DNA from 2 places in the Streptomyces sp. FIT100 genome. Region 1 is predicted to be linked to the other one. Evidence: riboswitches for the same ligand, from Rfam matches in the RefSeq annotation. Region 1 holds a riboswitch; the other holds the start of a gene.
The links. Region 1 has a riboswitch for S-adenosylmethionine ahead of thrC (threonine synthase). Riboswitches for the same ligand answer to the same signal wherever they lie in the genome.
Positions count from the first base shown of each region.

Region 2: it holds a riboswitch for S-adenosylmethionine, as region 1 does, so the genes downstream of both, KK483_RS08515 (aminotransferase class V-fold PLP-dependent enzyme) here and thrC (threonine synthase) in region 1, are expected to answer to the same signal.

Region 1 is NZ_CP075715.1:3,530,254-3,545,869, forward strand. Features, by position in the region: gene KK483_RS15570 (MoaD/ThiS family protein) at 333-608, opposite strand; gene thrC (threonine synthase) at 605-1,915, opposite strand; SAM riboswitch class I at 1,909-2,084, opposite strand; gene KK483_RS15580 (glucosyl-3-phosphoglycerate synthase) at 2,212-3,237, shown strand; gene KK483_RS15585 (hypothetical protein) at 3,281-3,589, opposite strand; gene KK483_RS15590 (DUF11 domain-containing protein) at 3,582-5,084, shown strand; gene KK483_RS15595 (trehalose-6-phosphate synthase) at 5,167-6,684, shown strand; gene otsB (trehalose-phosphatase) at 6,686-7,528, opposite strand; gene KK483_RS15605 (DUF3263 domain-containing protein) at 7,538-7,774, opposite strand; gene KK483_RS15610 (1-phosphofructokinase family hexose kinase) at 7,838-8,764, opposite strand; gene nagA (N-acetylglucosamine-6-phosphate deacetylase) at 8,897-10,042, opposite strand; gene KK483_RS15620 (ROK family protein) at 10,042-10,986, opposite strand; gene KK483_RS15625 (ABC transporter substrate-binding protein) at 11,142-12,389, shown strand; gene KK483_RS15630 (CBM35 domain-containing protein) at 12,474-13,433, opposite strand; gene cdgB (diguanylate cyclase CdgB) at 13,545-15,245, opposite strand.
Region 2 is NZ_CP075715.1:1,955,053-1,970,668, forward strand. Features, by position in the region: gene KK483_RS08485 (C40 family peptidase) at 1-952, opposite strand, end outside; gene KK483_RS08490 (NYN domain-containing protein) at 1,296-2,657, opposite strand; gene KK483_RS08495 (hypothetical protein) at 2,703-2,945, opposite strand; gene KK483_RS08500 (rhomboid family intramembrane serine protease) at 3,067-3,771, shown strand; gene KK483_RS08505 (Lrp/AsnC family transcriptional regulator) at 3,768-4,049, shown strand; gene KK483_RS08510 (hypothetical protein) at 4,046-4,243, opposite strand; gene KK483_RS08515 (aminotransferase class V-fold PLP-dependent enzyme) at 4,288-5,727, opposite strand; SAM riboswitch class IV at 5,925-6,042, opposite strand; gene trpD (anthranilate phosphoribosyltransferase) at 6,360-7,424, opposite strand; gene KK483_RS08525 (cytochrome bc complex cytochrome b subunit) at 7,549-9,174, opposite strand; gene KK483_RS08530 (ubiquinol-cytochrome c reductase iron-sulfur subunit) at 9,171-10,223, opposite strand; gene KK483_RS08535 (c-type cytochrome) at 10,220-11,029, opposite strand; gene KK483_RS08540 (heme-copper oxidase subunit III) at 11,094-11,714, opposite strand; gene KK483_RS08545 (hypothetical protein) at 11,906-12,307, shown strand; gene KK483_RS08550 (Ig-like domain-containing protein) at 12,338-13,585, opposite strand; gene KK483_RS08555 (cytochrome c oxidase subunit 4) at 13,706-14,104, opposite strand; gene ctaD (cytochrome c oxidase subunit I) at 14,101-15,616, opposite strand, start outside.

The DNA.
Region 1 (15,616 bases):
CGCGGCTGAATGTATCTGTCCAACTGCCCTCTGCAACAGGTCAGTCGGACGAGAAATCTGGGCAGCACTGAAAGGCAAATTAGGAAGAATTCCGAGCTTTACCGGGCAAGTCGGGCCGGACAAAGCGCACTTACTGCGCATCAAGCTCGAACACTTTGGCTGCTTCTTGACGCGTGCGAACGCATTCTCATATGCGTCTGGCACAGGCAGCGGAGGGGGCTTCCCCAACTCTACCGCGCTCAACCATGCAGAATTGCCCCCTCCGCTTAGCTTGCGGAGGGGGCAATTCTGTTCACGCGCAGTGAGGGTCGGCTGCGGCACCGCGCCCGCGGTCAGCCTCCGGCGACGGCCGGGATGATCGAGACGCCCGCGCCGTCCGGCGTCACCGTCTCCAGGCCCTGCTCGAAACGGACGTCGTCGTCGTTGACGTACACGTTCACGAAGCGGCGCAGCTTGCCCTGGTCGTCCAGGACGCGGGCGGCGATGCCCGTGTGGTTCTTCTCCAGGTCGGCGATGACCTCTGCGAGGGTCGCGCCCTCCGCCGGGACCTCGGCCCTGCCGCCCGTGTAGGTGCGCAGGATGGTGGGGATGCGGACGTTGACGCTCATGCGAGGCCAGCCTCTCGGAAAGAGTCCAGGTTGGGGCTGATGACGGCGGTCATGCCCGTGGTGGGGGCCACCGCGTCAAGGGTCTTCAGGCCGTCGCCGGTGTTGACGACGACCGTCGTGAGGGAGGGGTCGATGGCGCCGGCCTCGATCAGCTTCTTCGCGACGCCGAGGGTCGTCCCGCCCGCCGTCTCCGTGAAGACGCCCTCGGTGCGGGCCAGCAGCTTGATCGCGTCCACGATCTGCTCGTCGGTCACGTCCTCGACGGCGCCGCCCGTGCGGCGGCAGATGTCCAGGACGTAGGGGCCGTCGGCCGGGTTGCCGATGGCGAGCGACTTGGCGATCGTGTCGGGCTTCTGCGGGCGCACGACGTCGTGGCCGGCCTTGAAGGCGGCGGACACCGGGGAGCAGCCCTCCGCCTGGGCGCCGAAGATCTTGTACGGCTTGTCCTCGACGAGGCCGAGCGCGATCAGCTCCTGGAGCCCCTTGTCGATCTTGGTGAGCTGGGAGCCGGAGGCGATGGGGATGACGATCTGGTCGGGCAGTTGCCAGCCGAGCTGCTCGCAGATCTCGTACGCGAGCGTCTTGGAGCCCTCGCCGTAGTACGGGCGCAGGTTGACGTTGACGAAGCCCCAGCCCTCGCCCGCCGGATCGCCGATGAGCTCGGAGCAGAAGCGGTTGACGTCGTCGTAGGTGCCCTCGATGCCGACGAGCTCGCCGCCGTAGACGGCGGCCATGACGATCTTGCCCTGCTCCAGGTCGTGCGGGATGAAGACGCAGGAGCGGAAGCCGGCGCGGGCCGCGGCGGCGCCGACGGCGCCCGCCAGGTTGCCCGTGGACGAGCAGGACAGGGTGGTGAAGCCGAAGGCGCGGGCGGCCTCCAGGGCCTGGGCGACGACGCGGTCCTTGAAGGAGTGGGTCGGGTTTCCGGAGTCGTCCTTGACGAAGAGCCTGCCGGGCTCGACGCCCAGCTCGCGGGCGAGGTTGTCGGCCTGGACGAGCTTGGTCCAGCCCGGGTTCAGATTCGGCTTGGCGGCCACGTCGGCGGGGACGGGCAGCAGCGGCGCGTAGCGCCAGATGCTGGCGGGGCCGTTCTCGATCTGCTTGCGCAGGGCTTCCGGGTCGCCGCTCGGCAGGTCGTACTTGACTTCGAGCGGCCCGAAACACAGCTCGCAGGCGAAGATCGGCCCGAGCGCGAAGACCTCGCCGCATTCACGGCAGGAAAGTCCGGAGGCAGGCCCGAGATCGACGGTGCCGGTGGTGGATGCAACGGTTTCTACAGCCATGGAGGCGAGGCCCTTTCTCCTCATCTTCCTCATGGCGCATCTCGCCATGAGACGGATTTGGCACCTTCCCTAGCCGGGAGCCTCGCGCGCCGCTGACGACGGACAGCGTCGATATGCGGCTTCCGCCGCGTGGCCGACTGGAGGGTTGCCGGGGCTTCAACGGGCCGTATCCCTCTGCCCCTCTGGATGAGCGGTATGTGATTGTCGGCGTGACGGCCCCGACATGCCCCCGGCATGCGATGGTCGTCCGCGTTGTTCAAGACTGTAACCGAAGCCCCGGACGCTTGAGATGGTCGTCCGATCCGCGAGATGGAGATCACGTGCTGGAAGAGGTGGAGCGCTGGCTGGTCCGGCGGTCCTGGTCCGTGGCAGACCGCCCGCTCGACCAGCTCGTCGCCGCGAAGCGCGCCGCCGGGCGCGGTACGTCCGTCAGTGTGGTGCTGCCGGCGCTGAACGAGGAGGCGACGGTCGGCGAGATCGTCTCCGTGATCCGGCGCGAGCTGATGACGGAGGCCGTGCCGCTCGTGGACGAGCTGGTGGTCGTCGACTCGGGCTCGACGGACCGTACGTCCGAGGTCGCGGCCCGGGCGGGCGCCCGGGTGGTGCACCGGGACACGATCCTGCCGCGGATACCGGCCGTGCCGGGCAAGGGCGAGGTGCTGTGGCGCTCGCTGCTGGTGACCGGCGGGGACATCGTCTGCTTCGTGGACGCGGACCTGAAGGAGTTCTCCGCCGACTTCGTCTCCGGGATCGTCGGCCCGCTGCTGACCGATCCGGACGTGCAGTTCGTGAAGGCGATGTACGACCGGCCGCTGACCGGTGCGCCGGGCCAGAGCGGCCGTCCCGGCGGGGCCGAGCAGGGCGGCAGGGTGACCGAGCTGGTCGCACGGCCGCTGCTCAATCTGCACTGGCCGCAGCTGGCGGGGTTCGTCCAGCCGCTGGGCGGGGAGTACGCGGCGCGGCGCTCGCTGCTTGAGCGGCTGCCGTTCCCCGTCGGGTACGGAGTGGAGCTGGGCCTGCTGGTCGACGCGCTGCACACGGTCGGCCTGGACGCGCTGGCGCAGGTGGACGTGGGCGTACGGCTGCACCGCCACCAGGACGGGCAGGCGCTGGGGCGGATGGCCGCGGCGATCTACCGGACGGCCCAACTCCGGCTCTCCCGAGGCCACTTGGTGCGGCCCGCACTGACGCAGTTCGAGCGGGGCGAGGGCGGTTTCGTGCCGCGGACGCATGCGGTGGACACGGAGGAGCGGCCGCCGATGGCGGAGATCGCGGAGTACGCGGCGCGCCACCTGCGGAACGGGCACGGGGGCACCACCGGGCGGCGTAACACGGGCGCGGCGTAACCGCTTCAGCCCGATGAGATTGTCTAAATTTCGGACTTATGGGCTATGTCAGACGAATGGGCGCTCGGCGCCTTGATTCCAGGTTTCCCAGGTCCTCCGGGTCTTCCGGAACCTTCGGGTCCTCCGGGTCCTCCGGGTCCTCCGGGCCCTTCGGGTCCTCCGGGTCTTCCTTCAGGTCATCCGGGTCTTCCAGGACGTCCCGTTCCGTCGGGGCCCTGACCCTCCTCATCGCCGCCTCCGCCGCGTCGGCCCTCGCGATCGGGCTGCCCACCCCCGACCGGGCGGCCGCCGAGACCGCATCCGCGTTCGAAGAGCGGTACGGCGAATCGCTGTACGGCGACTTCATGACCACCGGCGGTACGGTCCCCGGCTGCCCGGACACCCCCGGCGACACGGCCGCTCCGTGCGCGGGCGGCGCGGCGGGCCGGGGCGGCGCCGGCCAGGTCGTGCTCCCGCCGGGCGCGCAGGTCGCGTACGCCCGCCTGTTCTGGGGCGGCAACGACGGCACGTACCGCGACCGGGACCCGGAGAGCTCGGTCCTCCAGCGCTGCGCCGCCACCGGGGCGGACGACGTGACCCGCTCCCCCGGCGCCCCGCTGGCCGCCGTCCCCGCGATCGGCGTCAACGGTGCCGCACCGACCGCAGTCGACGCCGAGAACCTGGTCAGGGACCAGGAATCGGCCACCGGGCCCCACTACTACACCGGCGAGGCCGATGTCACCGACGCCTTCGACGGGGTCACCGGCACCGGTTCCCCGATGCCGGTCGCGGTCGGCGGGGTATGGACGGCGGCGGGGCGCGGCTGCGTCGCGGGCTGGTCACTGACGGTCGTCTACGCCTACGACGGCCCGGACGCGACGTACGCCCCCGAGCGGCGCCACGTCTCCGTCCACGGCGGGCACGTCCTGCGGCGCCCCCCGTCCGCCACGTCCACGACGGCCGTGCCGGTCGGCGGCTTCCAGCGCGCCGGCGGGAAGGTCCGTACGTCCGTGACGGCCTTCCGCGGCGACCGGGAGAACCTGAGCGTCGACGACGAGGAGTTCGACCTCCCGAAGAGCGCGCTGGGGAGCGTCCCGTACACCGTCGAACCGGGCAGGGGCAGGAACGGGACGACCGGCGGCACGTACCTCGCCTCGGCGCTCGCCGTGTCCGCCCCGGTGGCCGACCTGGAGATCTCCAAGACGGCCTCGCAGACGTGGGTCAAGCCCGGCGACATGGTGACGTACACCATCACGGCGAAGAACACGGGCGCGAGCGACCTCCCCGAGGTGCGGTTCACCGACGACCTCGCCGAGAACCTCGACGACGCCGTGTACGACGACAACGCCAGGGCCTCGGCCGGGAGGGTCGCCTACAAGGAGCCCCGGCTCACCTACAGCGGCGCGCTGGCGGCCGGGGAGTCGGTGACCGTGACGTACTCGGTCACCATCGACGAGGAGGGCACCGGGGACGGCAGGCTCCGCAACACCGTGGTGGCGGACACGGCGCGGTCCAACTGCGAGGAGGGCAGCGAGGACGGGCCGTGCGCGGTGACCCCGGAGGTCGGCAGACGTGCGGACGCGGCGTCCGGCGAGGGCGCCGCGGCGACGGAGTGGGACACCGGGGCGGGCCCGGGCATCGGTGCCGTGCAGGGGCGGCCGGCCCTGCCCGCGCCGGGGCCGGGGGGCATGCCCGCCGACAGGTCGGCGCCCGCCGTCGGCCCCACGTACGGCAGCACCGGACAGCTCGCGGCCACCGGCGCCAGCGCCGAGCAGTTGTGGCTGCTCGGCGGCGTCGCCGTGGCCCTCACCGCGGCCGGCGCGATCGCACTCGCCGCGACCCGCGGCCGCCGTCGCGGCCACCACTGAACGAGTGAGCGTACGGCCGGACTCCACCGGCGAAGTCCGGCCGTACGTTTGAGCGGTTCCCGGAAGGGCTAGGTTTCGCGACATGGTCTCCGAGCACGCTGACTCCGAGAACACCGATCCCGGGCACCACGGGCGTCCCGAGCGCGCGGCGCAGGTGCTCGTCGCCTCCAACCGCGGTCCCGTCACCTACGCCCTCCGCGAGGACGGCACGCTCGACGCGCGCCGCGGCGGCGGCGGACTCGTCTCCGGCCTCTCGGCGATCGGTCCCGACGCGGGCGCCCTGTGGGTGTGCTCGGCGCTCGGCGACGGCGACCGGGAGGCGGTGCGGCGCGGAGTCGCCGAGCCGGGCGTGCGGATGCTCGCGATCGACGCGGCCGTGCACGCCGACGCGTACAACGGCATCGCGAACTCGGTGCTGTGGTTCGTCCACCACATGCTGTACCAGACGCCGCTCGAGCCGGTCTTCGACGCCGAGTTCCGGCGGCAGTGGGGCGCCTACCGCACGTACAACCGCGCCTTCGCGGAGACGCTGGCGGCGGAGGCGGCGCCCGGCGCGGCCGTGCTGATCCAGGACTACCATCTGGCGCTCGCGCCCGGCATGCTCCGCGAGCACCGCCCCGACCTGCGGATCGGGCACTTCTCGCACACGCCGTGGGCGCCACCCGAGTACTTCCGGATGCTGCCGGACGACGTCGCCGAGGAGCTGCTCCTCGGGATGCTGGGGGCGGACCGGCTGGGCTTCCTCACCGAGCGGTGGGCGAAGACCTTCATGCGGACCTGCCCGTCCGTGCTGGGGCCCTACGACGTCGTGCCGTCCTGGCCGAAGGACCAGGCGCCCAGCGTCACCGTCCGCGGCCCCGGGCCCGCCCACGGCCGCACCTGGATCGGGGTGCACGGGCTGGGCGCGGACGCGGAGTTCCTGCGCCGGCGCGCGCACGAGCCGGACGTGGAGCAGCGGATGGCCGCCCTGCGCGACGAGATCGGCGCGGGCCGCCGGGTCATCGTGCGGGTCGACAGGACGGAGCTGTCCAAGAACATCGTCCGCGGCCTCCTGGCGTACCGGACGCTGCTCGACGAGCACCCCGAGTGGCGCGAGCGGGTCGTGCACGTGGCCTTCGCCTATCCGTCCCGGCAGGATCTGGCCGTCTACCGCGACTACACCGCGGAGGTCTCACGGATCGCCGCCGAGATCAACGAGCGGTACGGGACGGCCGGCTGGACACCCGTCGTCCTGCACGTCAAGGACGACTTCGCACGGTCGCTGGCCGCGTACCGGCTGGCGGACGTGGCACTGGTCAACCCGATCCGGGACGGGATGAACCTGGTCGCCAAGGAGATCCCCGTCGTCTCGGACGCCGGCTGCACGCTGGTGCTGTCGCGGGAGGCGGGCGCGTACGAGGAGCTCCACGAGGAGGCGGTCGTCGTCAACCCGTACGACGTCAGCGGCACCGCCACGGCGCTCCACCAGGCCCTGTCCCTGCCGGACGGCGAGCGCGCGGAGCGCACCAAGCGGCTGGCCGCGGCGGCGACGGCGCTGCCGCCGCAGCAGTGGTTCCTGGACCAGCTGCACGCGCTGGAGGAGCTGGGCGAGGGCGACTGACCTACGGGCGGGGCAGGCGCTCGGCGAGGGCGGCGAGGTACGCGACGACCTCGGCCGGTCCCGGGAGCAGCACGTCGGCGCGCTCGGCGAGCTCCGGGATCTCGGCGCTGCCGCTGCACAGCAGCAGCCCGGGCACCCCGTCGGAGCGGAGCTTCTCGACGGCGGCGTAGGCGGCGAGATCGCCGAGGTCGTCGCCCGCGTACAGGACGGCTCCGGCCTGGTGCTCGCGCACGTACTCGAAGAGCGCGACGCCCTTGTCGACACCGGGCGGGCGCAGCTCCAGGACGAGCCGGCCCGGCTCGACGATCAGCCCGTGCCGGGCGGCCAGCTCGGCAACGGGCTCGCGCAGGGCATCGAAGGCGGCCTGCGGGTCGGCGGCGCGGCGGGTGTGGACGGCGACCGCGCGGCCCTTCTCCTCGATCCAGATGCCTTCCCAGGCGCCGAGCGAGTCGAGGAACCCGGGCAGCTCGGCCCGGACGGCGGCGACGCCGGGATGCGGGGCGGGCGCGTCGACCGTGCCGCTGACGGCGTCCCAGCGCTCGGCGCCGTAGTGCCCGAGCACGACGAGGTGCTCCAGTCCCGGGACCCCGGCGAAGCCGCCGTACCGCACGGCGACGCCGACCGGGCGGCCGGTCAGCACGGCCACGGACGCCACGCGCGGCGCGAGCGCGGCGATCGCGGGGACGGCGCCGGGATGGGCGCGGGCCTGCTCGGGGTCGGGCACGATCTCGGCGAGCGTGCCATCGAAGTCCAGGGCGACCACGGTGTCCCGCGGCCGTTCGAGAATCGCGGCGAGGCCGTCACGTCCGGCGGGCGTGATCGGCTCCGGCAGTTGGCTCCCCATGCCCCGACCCTATCGGCGCTCGCGCCGGGCGTCCCGTACTCGTCGCAGACGGTTGACGGTGACGGGGTCGTGGGCGAGGGCCCGGGGGTCGTCGAGGAGGGCGTTGAGCAGCTGGTAGTAGCGGGTGGGCGACATCCCCAGCTGCTCCCGTACGACGCGCTCCTTCGCACCGGGGCCGGGCCAGTCGGTGCGCTCCAGGCGCAGGACGGCGCGGTCGCGCTCGGAAAGCTCCTCGACATCGGTCATATGAGCAACATAGTGTGCGCGGCTCGTACGGTCCGGGCGGATACCGAGGCGTTCCGCCGGGCGTCACGCCGCCGGGGCGTTCTCCGTCACGGCGATCCTCGGCACCAGCTCCTCGTACGTCGCCCGGTCGAAGTCGCCCGCCGTCGGGGACAGGACCGTCGCCGTCGCCAGGGCCACCGCGCGGGTCAGGCGGTCCGGCCAGGGGAGGGACTCCACCAGGCCCGAGAGCAGGCCGGCGACGGCGGAGTCGCCGGCGCCCGTCGGGTTGCCGAGGACCTTCGAGGGCGGGGTGGCCTGCCAGGTGCCGTCGGCGGTGGCGGCGAGGATGCCGTCCGGGCCGAGGGACGCGACCACCGCGCGGGCACCGCGGCGGCGGGCGTCGCGGGCCGCGCGCAGGGGGTCGCGCGCGCCGGTGAGCTGGGCGAGCTCGTCGGCGTTCGGCTTGACCAGCTCGGGGCGGGCCGCGAGGCCGCGGCGCAGGGGCTCGCCGCTGGTGTCCAGCAGGGCGGGGACACCGGCCGCCCGGGCCCGGCGGACCAGTTCCGCGTACGCGCCGACGTGGACGCCCGGCGGCAGGCTGCCGCACAGGGCCACGGCGTCGGCGCCGCGCAGGAGCGTCTCGTACATGCCGAGGAAGGCGGCCCACTCGTCGGCCGTGACCGTCGGGCCGGGCTCATTGAGCTGGGTGGTGTCGCCGGTGGCCGCGTCGACGACGGCCAGCGTGCGGCGGGTGTTCCCCGCGACCGGCACGAGCGCGTCGCGCACCGGCACCCCGGCCAGCAGCTCCCGCAGCACCGCGCCCGTCGGGCCGCCGGCGAAGCCGGTGACGACCGCCTCGTGGCCGAGCGCCGCGAGCACACGGGCGACGTTGAGGCCCTTGCCGCCGGGGCGTTCAATCACCTCGGTGACGCGGTGGGAGCTGTGCGGGACGAGCGCGGGGACGGCGTACGTGAGGTCGAGGGCGGTGTTCAGCGTGACCGTCAGGATCACCCCCGACACCCCCCTGAGCATGCGCTTGCCATCGCTGTCCGACGGGTGCTGATCATGCCAAAAAGAAGGCGGTTGGCCCAGACCCCCTCCGCCCGGTCCGGCCAACCGCCCCCGCACGCCCGCGTGAGCGTCCTACGACAGGACCGGTTCGACCACCCACGCGCCCTTGCGCATCACGCCCTTGAGCGTGAAGTCCGCGTCCAGCACCACCATGTCGGCGTCCTTGCCCGGCTCCAGCGAGCCGACCCTGTCGTAGACGCCGAGCAGCCGCGCCGGATTGGCCGAGATCGCCCGCACGATGTCCTCGACCGGCAGCCGGTCGACGGTCGCCGCCCGCCGGAAGGCGGTGTCCAGCGTGAGCGTGGACCCGGCGATCGAGCCGCCCTCCACCAGCCGCGCGACCCCGTCCTTGACCTCGACCTCCAGCGGTCCGAGGTGGTAGATCCCGTCGCCGAAGCCCGCCGCGTCCATCGCGTCCGTGATGAACGCGACCCGCCGCGCGCCCGCGCGGTGGAACGCCAGCTCCAGCGCCGCCGGGTGCAGATGCGTGCCGTCGTTGATCAGTTCGACGGTGATCCGCTCGTCCTCCAGCAGCGCGGCGATCGGACCGGGCGCCCGGTGCCCGAGCGCCGGCATCGCGTTGAAGAGGTGGGTCGCGACGGTGGCGCCCGCCTCGATCGCCTCCACCGTCTGCTCGTACGTCGCGTCGGTGTGCCCGATCGCCGCGATCACGCCGTGCTCGGCGAGCAGGCGTACGGACTCGATGCCGCCCGGCAGCTCGGTCGCGAGGGTGACCATCTTCGCCGTGCCGCGCGCCGCGTCGAGCAGCTTGCGCACCTCCGCGGGGTCGGGGTCGCGCAGCAGCTTCTCGCTGTGCGCGCCCTTGCGGCAGGGGGAGATGAACGGCCCCTCGAAGTGGATGCCGGCCAGGTCGCCCTGCTCGACCAGCTCGGACAGGAACCCGGCCCGGTGGGTCAGGAAGTCCATGTCGCCGGTGACGGTGGAGGCGACGAGCGTCGTGGTGCCGTGCTCCAGGTGCGTCCGTACGCCGGTGAGCACGTCCTGCGCGCTGCCGGAGGTGAAGGACGCGCCACCGCCGCCGTGGTTGTGCATGTCCACGAAACCGGGGACCAGCCAGTGGCCGGAGAAGTCGGTGCCGGGTGCGTCGACGGGGGCGTGCCCGGCGATCCGGGTCCCGTCGACGATCACCCGCCCGTTCTCGACGACCCCGGTGGGCAGCACCACCCGGGCGCCTGTGAGAACCATCCGGTCGGCCATCAGGCGGTTACCTCCGAGTTGAGTTGATCGGTCAGCAGGTCCCAGGCGAGGAGCCCCGCGCCCAGGCAGCCCGCGGTGTCCCCGAGGGCCGCCGGGACGATGGCGGGCAGTTTCTGGAAGGTCACCCGCGCCTCCACCGCGGCCCGCAGCGGTGTGAACAAGGTTTCTCCTGCCTCGGCCAGCCCGCCACCGATGATCAGGGTGCGGGGATCCAGCAGGGTGAGCGCGGTGACCAGCCCGTCTGCGAGCGCGTCGACCGCGTCCTGCCATACGCGTACGGCGCCGGTGTCACCGGACTCGACGGCCTTGGCGCAGTCGGCCGCGTCCGCGCCGGGGTCGCCGCTCGCCGCCGCCCAGTTCCGCGACACGGCACCGGCCGACGCGAGGGTCTCCAGGCAGCCGTGCTGCCCGCAGCCGCACTCGGGCCCGCCGGGCCGGACGACGATGTGGCCGATCTCGCCCGCGTATCCGTGCGCCCCTGCCTCGATGGCGCCGCCGATGCCGATGGCGCCGGCGATCCCGGTGCCGAGCGGTACGAACAGGAACCGGTCGGCGCCGCGGCCCGCCCCGATCCGCCCCTCGGCGAGGCCGCCGGTGCGGACGTCGTGGCCGAGCGCGACGGGGATGCCGCCGAGCCGCTCGCCGAGGAGGCCGCGCAGCGGGACGTCGCGCCAGCCGAGGTTCGCCGCGTAGACGGCGATGCCGTGCTCCGCGTCGACGATGCCGGGGACGGCGACCCCTGCGGCGAGGGCGCTCTCGCCGTACCGCTCCTCGCCGTAGGCGCGCAGCTCGGCGGCGAAGCCGAGGATCGTCTCCACGACGGCGTCGGGGCCTCGCTCCCGGCCAGTCGCGCGCCGCGCCTCGTGGAGCAGTGCCCCGTCCGCCCCGACGAGGGCGGCCTTCATCCCGGTGCCGCCCACATCGAGGGCGATGACGTGTCTCACGCCTACAGTCTCGCTCGCCGACCACCGAGAGGTCTAGTCCACTGCCCCGAGGTTCCCGCGTTTTGTCGAAACACGGTCATGTGGTGTAGACCTCAAGGCTCGCAGCAGGAAGTTGACCAGTGGGGGAACGAGCAGTGCAGCGGCGCTACTTCGGCATGACGGCGATGGTTGCCACGGCGGCGATGGTGGCCGGACTCGCGGGATGCGGGAGCTCCGACGAGGGCGGGGACGTGACGCTCAAGCTCGTCGCCGCCGACTACGGGACCGGCGCGGCCGACTCCTCCCAGGACTACTGGGACAAGCTGGCGCGGGCCTTCGAGTCCAAGAACGCGGGCATCAAGGTCGATGTCGACGTGTACTCGTGGAAGGACGTCGACCGCAAGGTCGCCGAGATGGTGGAGGCCGGCAGCGCCCCCGACATCGCGCAGATCGGCGCCTACGCCGACTACGTCAAGCAGGACAAGCTCTACCGCACCGAGGAACTGGTCTCCGTCCCCACCCAGGCGAACTTCCTGCCGCTCCTGAGCGACGCCGGCCGGGTCGACCGCGTCCAGTACGGCGTGCCGTTCGCGGCCAGCACGCGGCTGCTCTTCTTCAACAAGGACCTCTTCGCCGCCGCCGGGCTGGAGGCGCCCACCACCTGGGCCGGGATCCGCACGGCGGCGGAGAAGCTGAAGGCGAGCGGGGTCGAGTACCCCTTCGCGCTGCCGCTCGGCTCCGAGGAGTCGCAGGCCGAGACCATGATCTGGCTGCTCAGCGGGGGCGGTGGCTACCAGAACCGCAGCTCCGGTGTCTACGAGATCGACTCGGCCGAGAACATCGACACCTTCAACTGGCTGCGGGACAACCTCGTCACCCCGAAGCTGACCGGCCCGGTCGCCCCTGCGCAGCTCGACCGCGCCCAGGCGTTCGCGGCGTTCACACGCGGCGAGGTCGGCATGCTCAACGGCCACCCGACCCTGATGCAGACCGCCGAGAAGGCGGGCATCGACGTCGGCACGGTGCCGATGCCGGGCGTCGAGGGCAAGGCGCCGGCGTCGATGGGCGTCGCCGACTGGATGATGGGCTTCAAGCAGCACGGCCACCGCAAGGAGATCGGCCGGTTCCTGGACTTCGCGTACAGCGACACGAACGTCCTGGAGTTCTCCGAGCGCTACGACATCCTGCCGGTCACGGTCACGGCGAGCCAGAAGATGGAGGCCGACGACGCTCACGAGGACCTCCAGCCGTTCCTGGAGGCGCTCCCGCACTCGGAGCTGTACCCCTTCGGTGAGACCTCCTGGGCGAGGGTGAGCGCGAGCGTCAAGAAGAACATCGGCTCCGCGGTGCAGCCGGAAGGCGACCCGGCGGCGATCCTGGGCCGTATCGCCTCCGAGGCGGCCGCGGCCGAGGCCAAGGAATAGCGGCCTGATCCGAGCGCGGGAAACGCGTCAGGGGCCGGATCTGCGGATCCGGCCCCTGACGCGTTCGACGTGCTACGGGAGTGGTCAGCCGTGCCGGACCTCGAGCCAGTCGAGGACCGCGTCGCACTGATTGCCTGCCTCGCAGGACAGCTTGAGCTCGTTCTTGCCCTTCTGGAGGGTGACCGGCGCCCACGTGGTCTGCCAGTTCTTCTCCAGGTTCGCGTCCGACGAACCGATGAAGTTCTTCAGGCCGATCGGGTTGGTGTTCGCCTTGCCGTTGACCGTCAGCGTCGCGTTGGCGTCCTTCGCGGGGATCGCGTACCGCACATAGAGCCGGTAGTCGCCTGCCTGCTCGATGGTGGCCTGCCAGGTGACCGAGGCGCCGACCTGGTTGAAGCCGGTCACATAGGCCCCGTCCGCGCCCTCCGCGCCCTTGACGTCCTTCGCCAGCGCCGCCGGCGCGCCCAGCTGGAGCGTCGCGGCGTCCTGCTTCGGGAGCTCGGCGGCGGGGCTCTCCTCGGTGTTCTTGGAGGGCTCGTCGCTCGGCTTCACCTGGTCCGCGGGGGCGGTGCCCTGGGCCTGGGGGTTTTCGTTGTCGTCGCCGCCGCTCGTGGCGAGCGCCGCGGCGATGCCGATCACGACGACCGCGACGACCGCGACAGCCGCGATGAGCAGGCCCTTGGTGTTGGGGCCGCGGCCCCGGCCGCTGCCGTGACCGCCGCCGCCGTGGCCGCCGCCGGGCGGCGGGACCGGGACCTGCCGGGTCGGGGCGCCGCCGGGGTATGTCTCGGGGGCCGCGTACTGCGGGGCCGGCTGGTGGGCGTACGGCGCCTGCTGCGGGACCTGCCCGTACTGGCGCTCGCCGACCGTTCTCACCTGGTTGTACGACGTCCTGGGCACGCCGGGCTGCGCCGCCGCCGGACCGGGGTAGCCGTAGCCGCCCTGGCGGGGAGGTGTGGCGCCCGCCTGCTGCCCGTCCGCGTACAGGTAGCCGAACGGATCCTCGTCCTCGGGCGTGCTCGCGCCGTTGTTCCCGGCCGTCATCCCTGGGTCACTCCTATCCATGCTCGCCAGCCGTCGCCGACCGGCCGAGCCTACCCCGTTTGAGCAACTCCAAGGACGGCGCTTGACGGCCGTCCGGTTCCCACGCGCACGTTATCCAGCGCGCCGGTGGACCTTGGCCCTGGATCGTTTCTCGATGTACATCCGCTGGTCAGCGGATTGAAGCACTTCCTCCACGGACATGCCGCAGACCGCCCAGCCGATGCCGAAGCTCGCGCCGACCCGGACCGCCCGTCCGTCGACCCTGATGGGCGGAATGATGGCGTTCCGCAGCCGTACGGCCAGATCGGCGGCGTCCGCCGCACCGAGCCCGTCGGCGAGGACGACGAATTCGTCACCCCCGAGGCGGGCGACGGTGTCCCCGTCGCGTACGCCGGTCGTGAGCCGGCGCGCGACCTCGATGAGGACGGCGTCGCCGGTGTTGTGCCCGAACCGGTCGTTGATCGACTTGAAGCCGTCGAGGTCGCAGAAGAGGACGGCCAGGCCCTTCGTGCCGTCGTCGTGCTCGCTGTCCGGCGCGACGGCGTGCACATGGTGGTCGAAGGGGCCGCCCGCGGGCACGGGAGGGTCGAAGTCGAAGCGGTCGGGCCGGTGGCCGTTCTCGTCCTGGCCTGCACCGCCGCCCTCGTCGTACCCGTAGGCCGGGCGTCCGGAGTACGCCGCGTCGAGCGCCTCCACCGCGGCCCCCGGCCCCTGCCTGAGCACCGCCTGCGGCCGCTCGCAGATGCGGGCGCTCAGCCGGGCACGCAGCTCCGCGCTGTTGGGCAGGCCGGTCAGCGAGTCATGGCTGGCCCGGTGCGCGAGCTGCAGCTCATGGCGCTTGCGCTCCTCGACGTCCTCGACGTGGGTGAGCAGGAAACGCGGCCCGTCGGCGGTGTCCGCGACGACGGAGTTGCGCAGCGAGACCCAGACGTACGTGCCGTCCCTGCGGCCGAGCCGCAGCTCGGCCCGTCCGCCCTCGGCGGAGGTCCGCAGGAGTGTGCCGATGTCCTCGGGGTGGACCAGATCGGCGAAGGAGTAGCGGCGCATCGCGGAGGCGGGCCGGCCGAGGAGGCGGCACAGGGCGTCATTGGTGCGCAGCAGCCGGCCGTGCTGGTCGCCGCCCATCTCGGCGATGGCCATACCGCTCGGGGCGTACTCGAACGCCTGCCGAAACGACTCCTCACTGGCGCGCAGGGCCTGCTGCTCGCGCTCCAGGCGGACCAGCGCGCGCTGCATGTTTGCTCGCAGCCGGGCGTTGCTGATCGCAATCGCGGACTGGGAGGCGTACATCTGGAGCGCCTCCTGGCCCCAGGGGCCGGGACGGCGTCCGTTGCGGGGTTTGTCGACCGAGATGACGCCGAGGAGCTCACGTCCGCCGCCCGACGCGTACATCGGCGCGTAGAGCCGGTCCTGGGGGTGCCACTCGTCCTCGAAGCGCGGCTCGGGGCCTTCGGTGTACCACTGCGGAACGTCGTCCTCCAGCAGCACCCAGCCCTCGGTGTGGGGGATGAAGCGGAGCTCGCCCCACGCCTCGCCCATCGACAGCCGCCGCTCCCAGGAGGTGCGGGAGCCGACGCGACCGGTGATCAGGGCCTCTGCCGCGCTGTTCCCCGCGAAGGCGGCGACGACGAGGTCCCCGTCGGGGCGCACGAGATTGACGCATGCCAGCTCGTAGCCGAGCCCGGCGACGATGCCGTCGGCGACGGTCTGCAGCGTGTCCGCCAGGCTCCGGGCCGTGTTGAGGTTCGCCACGACCTGATGCAGCTGCCGCAGGGTCGCAAGACGGACGTACGGCTCCGACTCGGTCTCCATTGCTCGCTCTCCCCGAGACCTCGACAGCTAACGTGACTCCAGGGTTCTCATCGGTCCTCTTGTGCACTGTCCCCGCCACTGAATCACAGCGCGCTGCCCACCCGGTACACAGGGTCAACAAATACCGCCCTCTGTGACTCAAGTCACATCAGGTGATGAAGGGTCAGCTGTGAGGGCGGACGCGCCCTCGCCGCTTCTTGAACGCAAATTTCCGGCGCCTGAGCGGGTGTGGTCCGAGGCGGTCCAAAGAGGCCCGAGCAGGGTCCTAGGACCTGCGTGGTCCTCTGGTCCGATGTGGCACGGGCGCGGCCGGCGTTAGCGTTCCTGTCGTGCTCCCGACGACACCAGCCCCCCGTGCCGAGGCCATCCCC
Region 2 (15,616 bases), 1.6 Mb from region 1:
CGTGCAGGATCTGGTTGTTGCCCGCGTACAGGCCCACGTGGGAAAGGCCGTTGAAGAAGACGAGGTCGCCCGGCTTGAGCTGACTGCGGCCGATCTTCACGCCGTCGTTCTGCTGGGTGTACGTGGTGCGGCTGAGGCTCACGCCGGCCTGGCGGTAGGCCCACTGCGTGAGGCCGGAGCAGTCGTACGAGTTGGGGCCCTCGGCGCCGGAGACGTACGGCTTGCCCTGCTGGGTGGCGGCGGCGTTGAGGGCGGCGGCGCCGCGCTGCGAGGCGGGCACCTCGTTGCCGAGGTCCACGCGGTCGCCGGCGGCACGGCTGGCGCGGAGCTCCTCCTCCTGCATCTTCGCGCGCTCCGCGGCGGTCAGCGTGTTGAGGAGCTTCTGCGCCTCGGCGAGCTTGCCCTGGAACGCCTTCTTCTTCTCGCCGAGCGTCTTGCGCACGTCCTCGAGGTCGGCGAGCTTCTTCGTCGCCTCGGCGCGCTGCTGGGCCAGAGTGCGCTGCTTGGCCTGGATGTTCTCCAGGGCGTCGGTCTGCTTGGCGCTCAGCTGGTCGATCGCGGACGCCTTGTCGAGGTAGGTGTCCGGGTCGGAGGAGAGGAAGAGCTGGAGCGCGGGGTCGATACCGCCGGAGCGGTACTGGGCGCTGGCCACCGAACCCAGGCTGTCGCGCAGGGTGTTGACCTCGTCCTGGCCGCGGGCCACGTTGTCCTGGATCGCGTCGACCTGCTTCTGGAGCTTGGTCTGCTGCTCCTTGGCCCCGTTGTACTCCTCGGTGGCCTTCTCCGCCTCGTGGTAGAGCGCGTCGACCTTCGCCTTGACCTCGTCCTTGCTCGGCTTGGCCGGAGCGGCGTTGGCGGCCTGGGCGGAAAGAGCGACGGCCGCGGCGGCGGTCGCGGTGAGCACGGTCACACGGGTGCGGCTCGGCTGCTTGGGACGACGGTGGGACGCCACGAAGGCGAGCTCCTTCTTCCTCGAGCCGCCTGCCGGGCAGTGGGGGGGTTGGTTCCCCGGCTCCGCGCACGCTCAGCTCCCCGGCAAGAACGGGGCCGAACTGCACGAAATAGGCGGTTCCTTCACTGTCATCCCGGATGGATGATCAACCGTGCGAAGGTTCGAGGCCTGACCCTAGTGACCTTCCTGTGATCAGTTCAAATCCTCATGAGAAAAAACTGTCGCACGAAGCACATTCTTTACGTTCATCACACGCGTAGTAGCGGCCACTTGACGGTACGTTCCGTGAAATCGGGCATTACGCCCAGCAATTAGCAAGACGGAAGAGTGGCGCGAGTCCTGCCTAGACGCGCGAAAGCCGCTTGAGCAACATCACCGACGCGACCGGCCTGGCACCGGCCTTCGCGACGCCGTCGGCGACCTCGCGGTCGGTGGAGACCACGATGACGGGCCGGCCGGGCGGCTCGGCCCGCACCAGCTGGCGGATGAGCTCGTCCGCGGTCACACCCGGCTTGGAGAACAGCACCCGCACACCGCGCGGCGGGGCGAGCAGCACGGGCGCGGCGAGCTCCGCCCCGTCGAAGACACAGGTGATCTCGGCGCCGGTCTGCGCGGCGAGCATCGCCAGCCCCCCGAGCAGCCGCAGCCGCTGCTTCTCCAGCGGCATCGTCGGATAGCCCGACTTCGTGACGTTGTAGCCGTCGACCACGAGATGCGCCTGGGGCAGCGCGAGCAACTGGTCGAGCAGCGCCGGGTCCGTCTCGGACAGGGCGCGCGCCGCGATGTCCTTCGGCGACATACGGCCCGGCTCGACCGCGTCGACGGTGTCGGCGGGATGCACGGACGCGGGCGGCAGGGCCAGCTCCCGGCGCAGCCCCTGGGCCGCGTCCAACACCGTGTCCAGCAGCAGCCGCACCCGCATGTCCTCGATCGAGCGGCCCTCACGGGCGGCCCTGCGGCTCGCCTCGACGGCCGACTCGGCCTCGCCGAGCCGCGCCCTGAGCCGCCGGGCCTCGCTCTCGGCCGCGGACACCTGGGCATGGGCCTCCGCCCGCACCGACTCGGTCTCGGCGGTGCTGCGGCGCACCGCCGCCTCACCGCGTTTCACATCGCTCTGGGCGCTGCGCAACTTGCGGTGAAGCGATTCGGCTTCCTTGCGGGCGGCGTCCAGTTCGGCCCGCAGCCGCTCGGTCTCGGCCCTCGTCTGCGTCCTGAGCCGGTCGACCTCCTCGCGCAGCCGCTCCAGCTCGCGCCGTGACTCCTCGTCGACGCGCTCGGCGTGCGCGCGCAGAGCCTCCTCGCCCGCCGCGGCCACCAGCTTCACCCAGCCGACGGGGCGCAGTACATAGGCGGCCGCGGCCACGTCGACGGGGTCGGCCGCCGGCGGCGGCGCACCGGACTCCAGCGCCCCGGCCAGCTCCGGCTGCGCCTCGCGCAGCCGCTCGCCGATGCGCTGGCGGAAGACCGGATCGGTCTCCAGCGCGGCCGCCATGGCGTTGCCGGCGAACCTGGCCCGGCGAGACGGGGTGAACCGGGCGTACTGGCGCAGCTGGGCGGGCAGGTCGCCGATGGTCAGCCCGCCGAACGCGTCCGACACGAGGGCGACGACCCGGCGCCGTACGTCTTCGGGCAGCGGGTGGTCGAGCGCCTCGGCGGCGCCGCCGGCCGCACCGGCCGGCCCCGCGCCGCTGTCAGGCTGCTCCACAGTCCGTCACCCCTACTGTCCTGGTCCCGGTCCGCGCGACTCCCGTCAGGAACCGGCGTCCGGCCTGTCCACCAACTCGATCTGATCCACCGCGTTGCACCAGCGGCACCGGACCGACTCGATGGTCTCACTGACCACCTCGCGCTCCTCCACCGTGGGTTCTCCGGCCAGGTCCAGATGGACGTACTCGACGACCTTGGACGAACGGGTCACATCGAAGCGGGTGAGATTCCCGCAGAGCGTGCAGCGCCACCTGGTGGTGGCGGTGGGCGCGGGCACCGTCGTCATCATGCCGTCCTCGACTCTCGACCGGTCGGGTGTACTGCCCGCAACCCTACGACCTCGGGGGCACGCCGGGACACGGCGAGGCGGTCCGTCCCGATCGGTCCCGGTACGCCATGCTCTGTTGGTGATCGATCGGCGGACCGGACCCGTGGTGACCTATGCGGCGATCGGGCTGTGCTGTCTGCTCTTCGTCATCGGTCCGGTTTCCGGGTTCAACCCCTCGTACGGCACCGGGGACACCCTGCTCACCGGAACGGTTTCCTACTTCGAACGCTGGGGCGTCATCCCCGACGAACTGATGCACGCCGGACCACGCGCGCTCCTCACCCCGTTGACAGCACTCTTCGTGCACGGCAGCTGGCTGCATCTGCTCGGCAACATGCTGTTCCTCTATGTCTTCGGCGCGATGGCCGAGGAACGGATGGGGCACCTGCAGTTCGCCCTCTTCTACATCGGCTGCGGCTATCTCGCGCTCCTCGCCTACGCGGCGGCCAACGCGGAGTCCGCGCAGACGCTGGTGGGCGCGTCGGGGGCGATCTCCGGGGTGCTCGGGGCGTTCCTGCGGCTCTTCCCGCAGGCGCGGGTGACGAGCCTCTACCCCTTCCTGTTCTTCCTGCCGCTGCGCTTCCCCGCGTGGATCGTGCTGGTCTTCTGGTTCGGGCTGCAGTGGCTGGCGGAGGCGCAGAGCACCTCGTCGGGGCCGGGGGTGGCCTATCTGGCGCATCTGGTGGGCTTCGGGCTCGGCTTCCTCTTCGCGTGGGCCCGCTTCCGGACGGGGACTAGAGTGAAAGCCCAAGCCAGGGCCACCCAGGGAGACAGCCAGCCGTGATCACCGCGATCGTGCTCATCAAGACCAGCGTGGACCGCATCCCGGAGATCGCCGAGTCGATCGCCGCGCTGGACAGCGTCAGCGAGGTCTTCTCGGTCACCGGGACGTACGACCTCATCGCGATGGTCCGCGTCGCCAGGCACGACGACCTCGCGGACGTCATCCCCGGCAGCATCAGCAAGATCCCGGGCGTGGAGGCGACCGACACGCACGTGGCGTTCCGTACGTACTCGCAGCACGACCTGGAGGCGGCGTTCGCGATCGGCCTGGACGCCTAGGCACTGTCCCGGGCGCGGGCGCTCGCACACCGACTCGCCACCACCCTCGCCACGGTCGTCGCGGTCGTCGCGGTCGTCGCGGTCGTCGCGGTCGTCGCGGTCGTCGCGGTCGTCGCGGTCGTCGCGGTCGTCGCGGTCGTCGCGGTCGTCGCGGTCGTCGCGGTCGTCGCGGTCGTCGCGAATGCCCTCGGCATCGCGACGACCGGCTACGTACGATCCCGCTCGGGACCCGGCTGCCTCAGACCGCCGGCACGCACCTGCCGTCCTCCGTGCGATAGGTCCACTTCGCGCCGTCCCGCACGAGCTCCTTCACGGCCCGCACGAACCGCTCGACGTGCTCGTCCGGCGTACCGGCCCCGAAACTGACCCGGATCGCGTTCAGCGAACGCTCGCCCGACTCGGCCTCCGGGGCGCCGCATTCGCCCTGGTCGGCCGGGTCGCTGCCGAGCAGCGTGCGGACCAGCGGGTGCGCGCAGAAGAGTCCGTCGCGGACGCCGATGCCGTACTCGGCCGAGAGCGCGGCGGCGAAGTGGGAGCTGTTCCAGCCGTCCACGACGAACGAGAGGACACCGACGCGCGGCGCGTCCTCCCCGAAGAGCGACAGCAGACGCACCTCGGGCACCTCGGCGAGGCCCTCGCGGACCCGGGCGACGAGGTACTGCTCGCGCGCGACCAGCGCCTCGAACCCGGCCTCCTTCAGCGCCTTGCAGGCGGAGGCGATGGAGTAGACGCCGATGACGTTCGGCGAGCCGGCTTCGTGGCGGGCGGCGGTGGTGTGCCATTCCACGTCCACGCCGCCGTCCGTGCGCCGCGCGACCTTGCGCGAGGCGCCGCCCCCGGCGAGGTACGGCTCGGCCTCCCGCAGCCAGTCGGCCCGCCCGGCGAGCACACCGGAGCCGAACGGTGCGTACAGCTTGTGCCCGGAGAACGCGACCCAGTCGACGTCCAACTCCCGTACGGAGACCGGGTGGTGCGGGGCGAGCTGTGCCGCGTCGAGGACGATGCGGGCGCCGTGGGCATGCGCCGCGGCGGCGAGCTCACGTACCGGCCAGAGCTCGCCGGTGACGTTGGAGGCGCCGGTCACGCAGACCAGCGCCGGCCCGTACGGGTCTCGCCCGGCGAGCGCCGACTCCAGGGTGCGCACCGCCTCGCCGGGCGTGCGCGGGGCGTTCAGGTAGGTCACCCGCGCGCCCCTCCAGGGCAGCAGCGAGGCGTGGTGCTCGGTCTCGAAGACGAAGACCTCGCAGTCGGCGGGGACGACCTGGGCGAGGAGGTTGAGCGAGTCCGTCGTCGAGCGGGTGAAGACGACCTGGTCGTCGACGCGGCAGTCGAGGAACTCGTGGACGGTCGCCCGGCTGCTCTCGAACAGGTCCGTGGACAGCTGCGAGAGGTACCCGGCGCCGCGGTGGACGCTGCCGTAGTAGGGGGCGTACGCGGCGACGTCGTCCCACACGCGCTGGAGGGCGGGGGCGCTGGCGGCGTAGTCGAGGGCGGCGTAGGTGACTTCGCCGCCGGTGACGAGGGGCACGGTGACGTCCCGGCCGAGCACCGGGAGCGGGGCGGCGCAGCAGGGGTCGGTGGACTCGGCGGTCCCGACCGCGGTCTCAACTGCGGTGGCGGCGACGGGAATCGTGGCGGTGACGACGGTGGCGGCGACGGTGTGCGGGCGCACGGACATGGCGGTATCTCCTGGCGAATGAAGGCTGGGGGTGCCTCCCAGGCGCAGCTCTCGGGGAGGCTGTGAACAACCCGCACGGGGGGGGCGCGCAACGGCCGCATCGCGTACGGGGTGGGGAAGGGGGGCCGACAGCCCCTAGCGCATTCGCTTGCTCACGAGAGAGCTCCCTTGAGGACCAGGACCCCAGGGATTCGAGGGGTCCGCGCTTGCCGCAGACCTCGCTGCCTGCGGCCTGGTCTTCACCCGGGGCACCCCGCCACGGACGGAGGGTTGCCGGACAGCGGGCCGGGGCCGTAATCGCTGTCACTCATGACCTTGGAAAGCATCCTGCCATACGTTCCGGAACGCGCAAGGCGCAGTCCGTCATCCGGACTGCGCCCCGCGTCACAGCACTAGGTCGTGTCTGACACATGGCGCCGTCCGCCCGCAGGGCGGGGTGCGCGACGTCCGGTGCGTGCAATCGCAAGGCGGAGCATCAACCTCGTACTGGACGTACTCGGATGACTCCGACAACACAGCGTGGGGGCACCTCCCGTGCCCGAAGGGCTACGGGGGTGGGGGCACCTCCCAGGCGCGAGCTCTGGGGGAGCGTGCCGGACGCCGCGCACCAGGCGGGATTTGTCAGACACGGCCTAGCGATTGCTCGCCGCCACCCAGCGGTCCAGAGCGCGCTTCGCCGCGCCCGAGTCGATGGACTCCGCCGCCTGCGCCATTCCGGACCTGAGCCGGTCGACCAGGTCGCCCTCGCCGTCCCCCAGCGCGGCGAGCGCGGCCGCCGAGTTCAGCAGCACCGCGTCCCGCACCGGTCCGGCCTCACCGGCGAGGAGCCTGCGGGCCACATCCGCGTTGTACGAGGCGTCCGCGCCGCGCAGCGCCTCCACCGGGACCAGCTCGATACCGACGTCCCGCGGGTCGAAGGACTCCTCGCGCACCGCGCCGTCGCGCACCACCCACACCCGGGAGGTGGCGGTCGTGGTCAGCTCGTCGAGTCCGTCGTCCCCGCGGAAGACCAGCGCGCTGGAGCCGCGCTCGGCCAGCACCCCGGCCATGATGGGCGCCATCCTGGCGTCGGCGACACCAGTGGCCTGCGCCTTGACCCGGGCGGGATTGGTGAGCGGGCCCAGGAAATTGAACGTCGTACGGATGCCGAGTTCCTTGCGCGCCGCCGCCACGTGCCGAAGGGCGGGGTGGAACTTCACGGCGAAGCAGAAGGTGATCCCCGCTTCCTCCGCGACCTCCGCGACCCGCTGCGGCGTCAGCTCCAGATTGACGCCGAGCTTCTCCAGGACGTCGGAGGCGCCGCTCGCGCTGGACGCCGCACGGTTGCCGTGCTTGACGACCTTCGCACCGGTGCCGGCGACGACGATCGCCGACATGGTCGAGATGTTGACGGTCTTGGCGCCGTCGCCGCCCGTCCCCACGATGTCGACGGTCTTCCCCGGCACCTCGATCGTCCTGGCGTGCTCGTACATCGTCCGTACGAGCCCGGCGATCTCCTCGACGGTCTCCCCCTTGGCGCGCAGGGCGACGGCGAATCCCGCGATCTGCGCGTCGGTGGCCTCGCCCCGCAGGATCCGGTCCATCGCCCAGGCGGTGGCGTCCGCGCTCTGGTCGCGTCCGTACAGCAGGGAGTCCAGTACCGCGGGCCAGGAACGGCCCGCCGCGGTAGTGCCTCCTGCGGGGGTCACAGCGCTCATGGTCGCTCCTGGTTCCGTACGTATGGGATGCCTCCACCCTATCGACCCCCGGGGACGGCGAAGAGCCCCGTCCGGCGAATGGACGGGGCTCCAGCCGTGGCGATTCAGCTCATCGCGACCGGGATCAGTGGTGGCCGTGGCCGCTCGTGATCTCCTGGTACTCCTCCGCCGTCGGCTTCGGGATCTGGTTCCCCTCGCCGAAGTAGCCCTTGCTGAGCTTGGACCGGAGCTTCTCTCCGAGCTTGACCTTGCGTTCGACACCGTGCTCGTCGACCGTCGGGCCGATCTCGACCGGCTGGTACTGCTCGTGCGCCGTGAGCTTGAACCGGTCGCCCTGGCTGAGCGGCTCGTGGATCTCGACGAACTCACCGTGCGGCAGCCGCTTGATGATGCCGGACTCGCGCCCGTGCAGCACCTTGTCATGGTCGCGCCGCTGCAGACCCAGGCAGATCCGCTTGGTGGCGATGAACGCGATGACGGGGCCCGCGATGGCGAAGATCCGGACGAACCAGGTGATCGAGTTGATCGACAGATGGAAGTGGGTCGCCCAGAGGTCGTTTCCACCACCGATCAGCATGATCATGTAGAAGGTCACCCACGCGACACCGAACGCGGTACGGGTCGGCGCGTTGCGCGGCCGGTCCGCGATGTGGTGCTCCCGCTTGTCGCCGGTGATCCAGGCTTCGATGAACGGGTACGCCGCCAGCAGCGCGAGCACGACACCGAAGAGCACCAGCGGGATGAACACGCCCAGGACCAGGGTGTGGCCCCAGAGGTTGATCTCCCAGCCCGGCATGAAGCGGATCAGACCCTCGGCGAAGCCCATGTACCAGTCGGGCTGGGCGCCGGTGGACACATGGTCCGGCCGGTAGGGGCCCATCGCCCAGATCGGGTTGATCTGCGCGATGGCGGCGATGACCGCGATGACACCGAAGACCAGGAAGAAGAAGCCGCCGGCCTTGGCCATGTAGATCGGCAGCAGCGGCATGCCGACGACGTTCTTGTTGGTCCGGCCGGGGCCCGCGAACTGCGTGTGCTTGTGGAAGAAGACCAGGATCAGGTGCGCCACCAGCAGACCGAGCATGATGCCCGGCAGCAGCAGGATGTGGATCGAGTAGAACCGGGCGACGAAGTCGCCGCCGGGGAACTCGCCGCCGAACAGGAACATCGAGATGTACGTGCCGACGATCGGCGTGGACAGGATCGCGCCCTGCGTAAAGCGGACACCGGTGCCGGAGAGCAGGTCGTCCGGGAGCGAGTAGCCGGTGAAACCGGTGAACATGCCGAGGACGAACAGCAGGAAGCCGAACAGCCAGTTGACCTCGCGCGGCTTGCGGAAGGCGCCGGTGAAGAAGACGCGCATCATGTGCACGAACATCGCCGCGAGGAAGATCAGGGCCGCCCAGTGGTGGATCTGCCGGATCAGCAGACCACCGCGGACGTCGAAGCTGATGTCCAGCGTGGAGGCGTACGCCTCCGACATCAGGACGCCCTGCATCGGGACGTACGTGCCGTGGTACTCCACCTCGTTCATCGACGGGTGGAAGAACAGCGTCAGGTACACACCCGTGAGGATGATGATGATGAAGCTGTAGAGCGCGACCTCACCCAGCATGAAGGACCAGTGGTCCGGGAAGATCTTGCGCATGTTGGCCTTGGCCAGGGAGTAGACCCCGAGCCGGCCGTCAGCCCAGTCGGCGATCCGCTCGCCGGCGGGCGCCTTGCGCCTGTTGTCGTCGTTGGTGCTCATCCGCGCTCCCAGAAGGCAGGGCCGACAGGCTCCGCGAAGTCGCCGAGCGCCTCGAGGAAGCCCTCGTCATTCACGCCGATCCGCAGCTGCGGCAGGGCGTGTCCGGCCGGGCCGAAGATGACGCGGGCGCCGTCGGAGAGGTCGAAGGTGGACTGGTGGCACGGGCAGAGGACGTGGTGCGTCTGCTGCTCGTACAGGGAGATCGGGCATCCGACGTGGGTGCAGATCTTCGAGTACGCCACGATGCCGTCGTGCGACCAGGAGAGCTCGCGCTTGTCCTTGATCTCGTCCGGCTGGATCCGGACGATCATCAGGGCGGCCTTCGCGATCTCCGTCTGGAAGCTGTGGTCGTGCTCGTTCAGGCCCTCGGGCATGGCGAAGGTCAGCGAACCGACGGCGATGTCCTCGGGACGGAGCGGCTCGTTCGTGTTCATGTTGATGAGCTGCTTGCCCTTGGCCCACAGCGTGTGGCGCAGCTTCTCCTCGGGCAGCGGCCCGAGGTCGCGCAGCAGCATCACACCGGAGAGCGGGACCATGGCGAGCGCGCCGAACATGGTGTTGCGGAGCAGCTTGCGGCGGCCGAAGCCGGACTCCTCGGCACCGGCCGCGAAGTCGGCCATGACCTTGGCGCGGACCTCGGGCTCGGCCGCGATCGGGTGGCGCTCGTCGGCGATCTCCACGTCGGACATCAGGGTGCGGGCCCAGTGGACCGCGCCCGCGCCGATGCAGAACAGCGCGACGCCGAGCGTCATACCGAGCGCGAAGTTCAGCGCGCTCACATGGCCGAACGGCCAGATGTAGACGATCTTGTCGACCGGGAAGATCACGTACGAGGCGATGAAGCCGATCGTGGCCAGCATCGACAGCGTGAACATGAAGGCGACGGCGCGCTCGGAGCGCTTGGCGGCCCGCTCGTCGATGTCCTGGATACGCGGCTTGTGCGGCGGCAGCCCGGGGTCCGCGAACGGATCCTCCTTGACGGCTACCGCTCCGCGCTCGTGCTCCTGCTCTGCCGGCAGGGACTCTTCTGGAATGTCTTGGCTACTCATGACTTCTTGGCCTTAGCGGTGTGGGCCGCGACCCAGATGGCGACTGCGATCAGGGCGCCCAGACCGAAGATCCAGGCGAAGAGACCTTCGGTGACGGGACCGAGGCTGCCCAGGCTCAGTCCGCCGGGGTTCTCCGTGTCCTCGCCGTTGACGGTCTTGATGTACGCGATGATGTCCCTCTTCTCCTGCTCCGGCATGGTGCCGTCGCCGAAGGAGGGCATGTTCTGCGGGCCGGTCTGCATGGCCTCGTAGATGTGCTTGTCGCTCACGCCTTCGAGGTTCGGCGCGTACTTGCCGTGCGTGAGGGCGCCGCCCTCGCCGGTGAAGTTGTGGCACTGGGCGCAGTTGTTGCGGAAGAGCTCGCCACCGTTGGCGATGTCGGCGCCTTCCAGGCTGTACTGCTTCTCGGTCGGCGTGACCGGGCCCGGCCCGAGCGAGGCGATGTACGCCGCGAGCTGGTCGATCTCGGCCTGCGAGTAGATGTTCTTCTTCTTCGGCACCTGGGCGCCCGGCTGCTGTGCGGGCATACGGCCGGTGCCGACCTGGAAGTCCACGGCGGCCGAGCCGACGCCGATCAGGGACGGACCGTCGGAGGTGCCCTGACCGCCGGTTCCGTGGCAGCTGGCGCAGCCGACGGTGTAGAGCTTCTTGCCCTCCTCGATGGCGAGGGACTGGGCGGTTTCATCGGCCTGTGCCTTGTCCGCGGGTGCGAACGCGGCATACAGCCCCCCGGTGGCCGCCAGCGCGAGGAGTAGGACGACGACCGCCGCCAGCGGATGGCGTCGTCGTGCGGAGAGCTTTTTCACGGATTACCCCGGTGTCAGGATCTTCTGCGTCGATGCTTCTGGAATGGTGCGGGTACGGGCCCGGCTACTTGATCATGTAGATCGTGGCGAAGAGGCCGATCCAGACGACATCGACGAAGTGCCAGTAGTAGGACACGACGATGGCGGCGGTTGCCTGCTCGTGGGTGAACCTCCGGGCCGCGTACGTCCTGCCGAGAACGAGCAGGAAGGCGATGAGACCGCCCGTCACGTGCAGACCGTGGAAGCCGGTGGTCAGGTAGAAGACCGAGCCGTAGGGGTCGGACGAGAGCGAGAGGCCCTCGTGCTTGACCAGCTCGGTGTACTCGAACACCTGGCCGCCGATGAAGATCGCACCCATCACGAACGTGATCACGAACCAGGTACGCAGCTTCTTCACATCACCGCGCTCGGCGGCGAAGACGCCGAGCTGGCAGGTGAGGGAGGAGAGCACCAGGATCGTGGTGTTGGTGGCCGAGAACGGGAAGTTCAGGGCCGAAGCCTGCTCTGCCCAGTACTCGGCACCCATCACCGATCGCAGGGTGAAGTACATCGCGAAGAGGGCCGCGAAGAACATCAGCTCGGAACTCAGCCAGATGATGGTTCCGACGCTGGTGAGGTTCGGCCGATTGACCGACGGGTGCGCGTGCCCGGTTTCTACTGTCGTTGCTGTCGCCACGACCGACATTATGTCGGTCGCTTATCCAGCCCTCACTCCCGGGGGTGCCGTTCGGTGTGTCCGTACCCCGTGTCCAGCCCGAACGGCCCATCGAAAGCGTTGCCTTTGCCGTGCCGAACCGGTGCTGACATCGCGTCGGGAGGGGTAGCATCCGGCGCATCGGTGCACCCCGCAGTTCTCCTTGACGAACCGGAGGAACAATGCAGTCGACCGCCACGGTGCTGGTGTACAGCGACAACGCCAACACCCGCGAACAGGTGCGGCTCGCCACGGGCCGCCGCCCGGCCGCCGACGTTCCCCCGGTCGAGTTCATCGAGTGCGCGACGCTGCCCGCGGTCCTCTCGGAGCTGGACAAGGGCGGCATCGACGTCTGCGTACTGGACGGCGAGGCGGTCCCGGCCGGCGGCATGGGCGTCTGCCGGCAGATCAAGGACGAGATCTTCCGCTGCCCGCCGGTGCTGGTGCTCATGGGACGCCCGCAGGACGCCTGGCTGGCCACCTGGAGCCGGGCGGACGCGGCGGTGACGCTCCCGGTCGAGCCGGTGGAGTTCGCGGAGGCTCTGGCCGCCCTGATCCGCACCCGCCTGGGCGCCAACCACTGAGGCCGACGGGGGCGCCGGCCTCCGCGCCGCTCACACCCTGGGCAGGAGCCGTACCGTCTCGGGGGCGCCGTCGCCTCCGACGGCCGGCAGCGAGCTGCCGGTCAGCCACTTGTCCCAGGACAGGTTCCAGTCGCCGAATCCGTTGCCGAACGGATCCATCGTGCTGCCCAGGCTGTTGACGACCTTGACTATGTCGCCCTCGCGCACGGTGTTGAAGAACCATTCGGCGTTGCCGGTCGACATCCCGGTGCAGCCGTGGCTGACGTTGGCCCAGCCCTGGGAGCCCGCGGACCAGGGCGCCGCGTGGACGTACTCACCGCTCCAGGTGACGCGTGTCGCGTAGTAGACGGGCAGGTCGTACGATTCGGAGCTGCCCTCGGGTATGCCGATGCTGGTACCGCGCATGCGGACGAAGTACTCCTTGCCGAGCACGACCTTGACGCCGTTGCGGGTGGAGAAGCCCGGCTTGCCGGTGGTCACCGGAATGGTGTTGATCACGTCTCCGTTGCGCAGCACCGTCATCTGGTGCGTGGCGGCATCCGTTATGGCCTCTATTCGGTCGCCTATGGACAGCTTGAGGGGCTTCACGGCGCCCCCGTACAGCCTGTCGCCGATCCTGACGCCCTCCAGGGTGCTGACCACCTCCACGGTGGCGCCCGCGGGCCAGTACTCCATCGGGCGGTAGTGCAGCTTCTTGTCGTCCACCCAGTGCCAGGAGCCGTCCACCCGCGGGCTGGACCGCACGGTCAGCGAGCGCTCTATGGCGGCCCTGGCCGCGGCGTCCGTCACCGGGGCGCTGAGCTCGGCGGTGAGCGGCTGGCCCACGCCGTAGGTGCCGGCCTTGGGGCCCAGTTCGACGCCTATGTGGTGCTGTGCCGCCGCCGTCTCGAAAGTCTGGGTACGGATCCCGGGGGCGCCCTTGCCGTCCTCCGTGGCGACCTTGACGGTGTAGCGCGTACCGGCGGCAAGAGGGCCCGTGGAGCGCCATCTGCTGCCGTCGGCGGTGAGTTCGCCCGCCAGATACCGGCCGGACGTGTCCACGGCCGTGACATCCGTGATGCGGCCTTCCTTGCCCTTGGCGATGACTTCCAGGGGTTTGTCGAGGGCGGCCTTCGCGCTCCCGGAAGGCGCGTTGAGGGAGACCTGCTTCGCCGCGTCGTACGGCCTCGCCGACAGCGGGTGGCTCGCCGGGCCGTCACAAGCGGCCGTCGCCGCCGCGAGGGACATGACCAGTACGGTGCAGCTGGCTATGGCGCGCTTGCGCGGTATGTCGTTCATGAGTACACGCTATGGACAACGCCCTCCGGCGTCGCGCCGGGTGACTGCAAACGAGGGGCCCGGAGCTCACCCTTTCGGGTCAGCGTCCGGGCCCCTGCGCCGTGCTGAGCGGTGTGCTCGTTACTGGTTCTGGTTCTCGCCGCGGTAGTACTCGAAGACCCAGCCCCAGACGCCGACCAGGATCAGCGGGGCCGAGAAGTACAGCAGCCACCAGCCGATCGCGATCGCGAGGAAGGCCAGGGCGCCGCCGATGGCCAGCGACAGCGGCTGCCAGCTGTGCGGGGAGAAGAAGCCGACCTCACCGGCCTCGTCCGCGACGTCGGCCTCCTTGTCGTCCTGCGCCATGGCGTCGACACGCCTGGCCGTGAAGGCCAGGTAGTAGCCGATCATGACCGCGAGTCCGAACGCCAGGAAGAGCGCCGTCGTACCGGCCGGCTCCTTCGACCACACGCCGTAGAGCACGGCCATGGCCAGGATGAAGACGCTCAGCCAGAGGAACATCTTGCCCTGGATCTTCACTTGCCGGCCTCCTTGTCACCGGTGATGGCACCGTGACCGGCGTGCTCGAGCTGGTCGAGGGCCGCGATCTCCGGGTGGTGCAGATCGAACGCCGGGGATTCGGAGCGGATCCTCGGCAGGGTGAGGAAGTTATGGCGCGGCGGCGGGCACGAAGTCGCCCATTCGAGTGAACGGCCGTAACCCCACGGGTCGTCGACCTCGACCTTCTTGCCGTACTTGGCGGTCTTCCACACGTTGTAGAGGAACGGCAGGATCGACAGGCCCAGCAGGAACGAGCTGATCGTGGAGATGGTGTTCAGGGCGGTGAAGCCGTCGGCCGCGAGATAGTCCGCGTACCGCCGCGGCATGCCCTCGGCCCCCAGCCAGTGCTGGACGAGGAAGGTGCCGTGGAAGCCGATGAACAGCGTCCAGAAGGTGATCTTGCCGAGCCGCTCGTCCAGCATCTTGCCGGTGAACTTCGGCCACCAGAAGTGGAATCCGGCGAACATCGCGAAGACCACGGTGCCGAAGACGACGTAGTGGAAGTGCGCGACAACGAAGTACGAGTCGGAGACGTGGAAGTCCATCGGGGGCGAGGCCAGGATGACGCCGGTCAGACCACCGAAGGTGAAGGTGATCAGGAAGCCGATCGTCCAGAGCATCGGGTTCTCGAAGGACAACGACCCCTTCCACATGGTGCCGATCCAGTTGAAGAACTTCACACCGGTCGGTACCGCGATCAGGAAGGTCATGAAGGAGAAGAACGGCAGTAGCACCCCGCCGGTGACGTACATGTGGTGGGCCCACACGGTCACGGACAGACCGGCGATCGCGATGGTCGCCGCGATCAGGCCGATGTAACCGAACATCGGCTTGCGGCTGAAGACCGGAATGATCTCCGAGACGATGCCGAAGAACGGCAGGGCGATGATGTACACCTCTGGATGGCCGAAGAACCAGAAGAGGTGTTGCCACAACAAGGCGCCGCCGTTGGCGGAGTCGAAGATGTGGGCGCCGAACTTGCGGTCCGCCTCCAGGGCGAACAGCGCCGCGGCCAGCACCGGGAAGGCCAGCAGGACCAGCACACCGGTGAGCAGCACGTTCCAGGTGAAGATCGGCATGCGGAACATCGTCATGCCGGGCGCGCGCATGCAGATGATCGTGGTGATGAAGTTGACCGAACCGAGGATCGTGCCGAAGCCGGAGAAGGCCAGACCCATGATCCACATGTCGGCGCCGACACCCGGCGAACGGACCGCGTCCGACAGCGGGGAGTAGGCGAACCAGCCGAAGTCGGCCGCACCTTGCGGGGTGAGGAAGCCGGCCACCGCGATGATCGAGCCGAAGAGGTACAGCCAGTACGCGAACATGTTCAGCCGCGGGAACGCCACGTCGGGCGCGCCGATCTGCAGCGGCATGATCCAGTTCGCGAATCCGGCGAACAGCGGCGTCGCGAACATCAGCAGCATGATCGTGCCGTGCATCGTGAACGCCTGGTTGAACTGCTCGTTCGACATGATCTGCGTGCCGGGC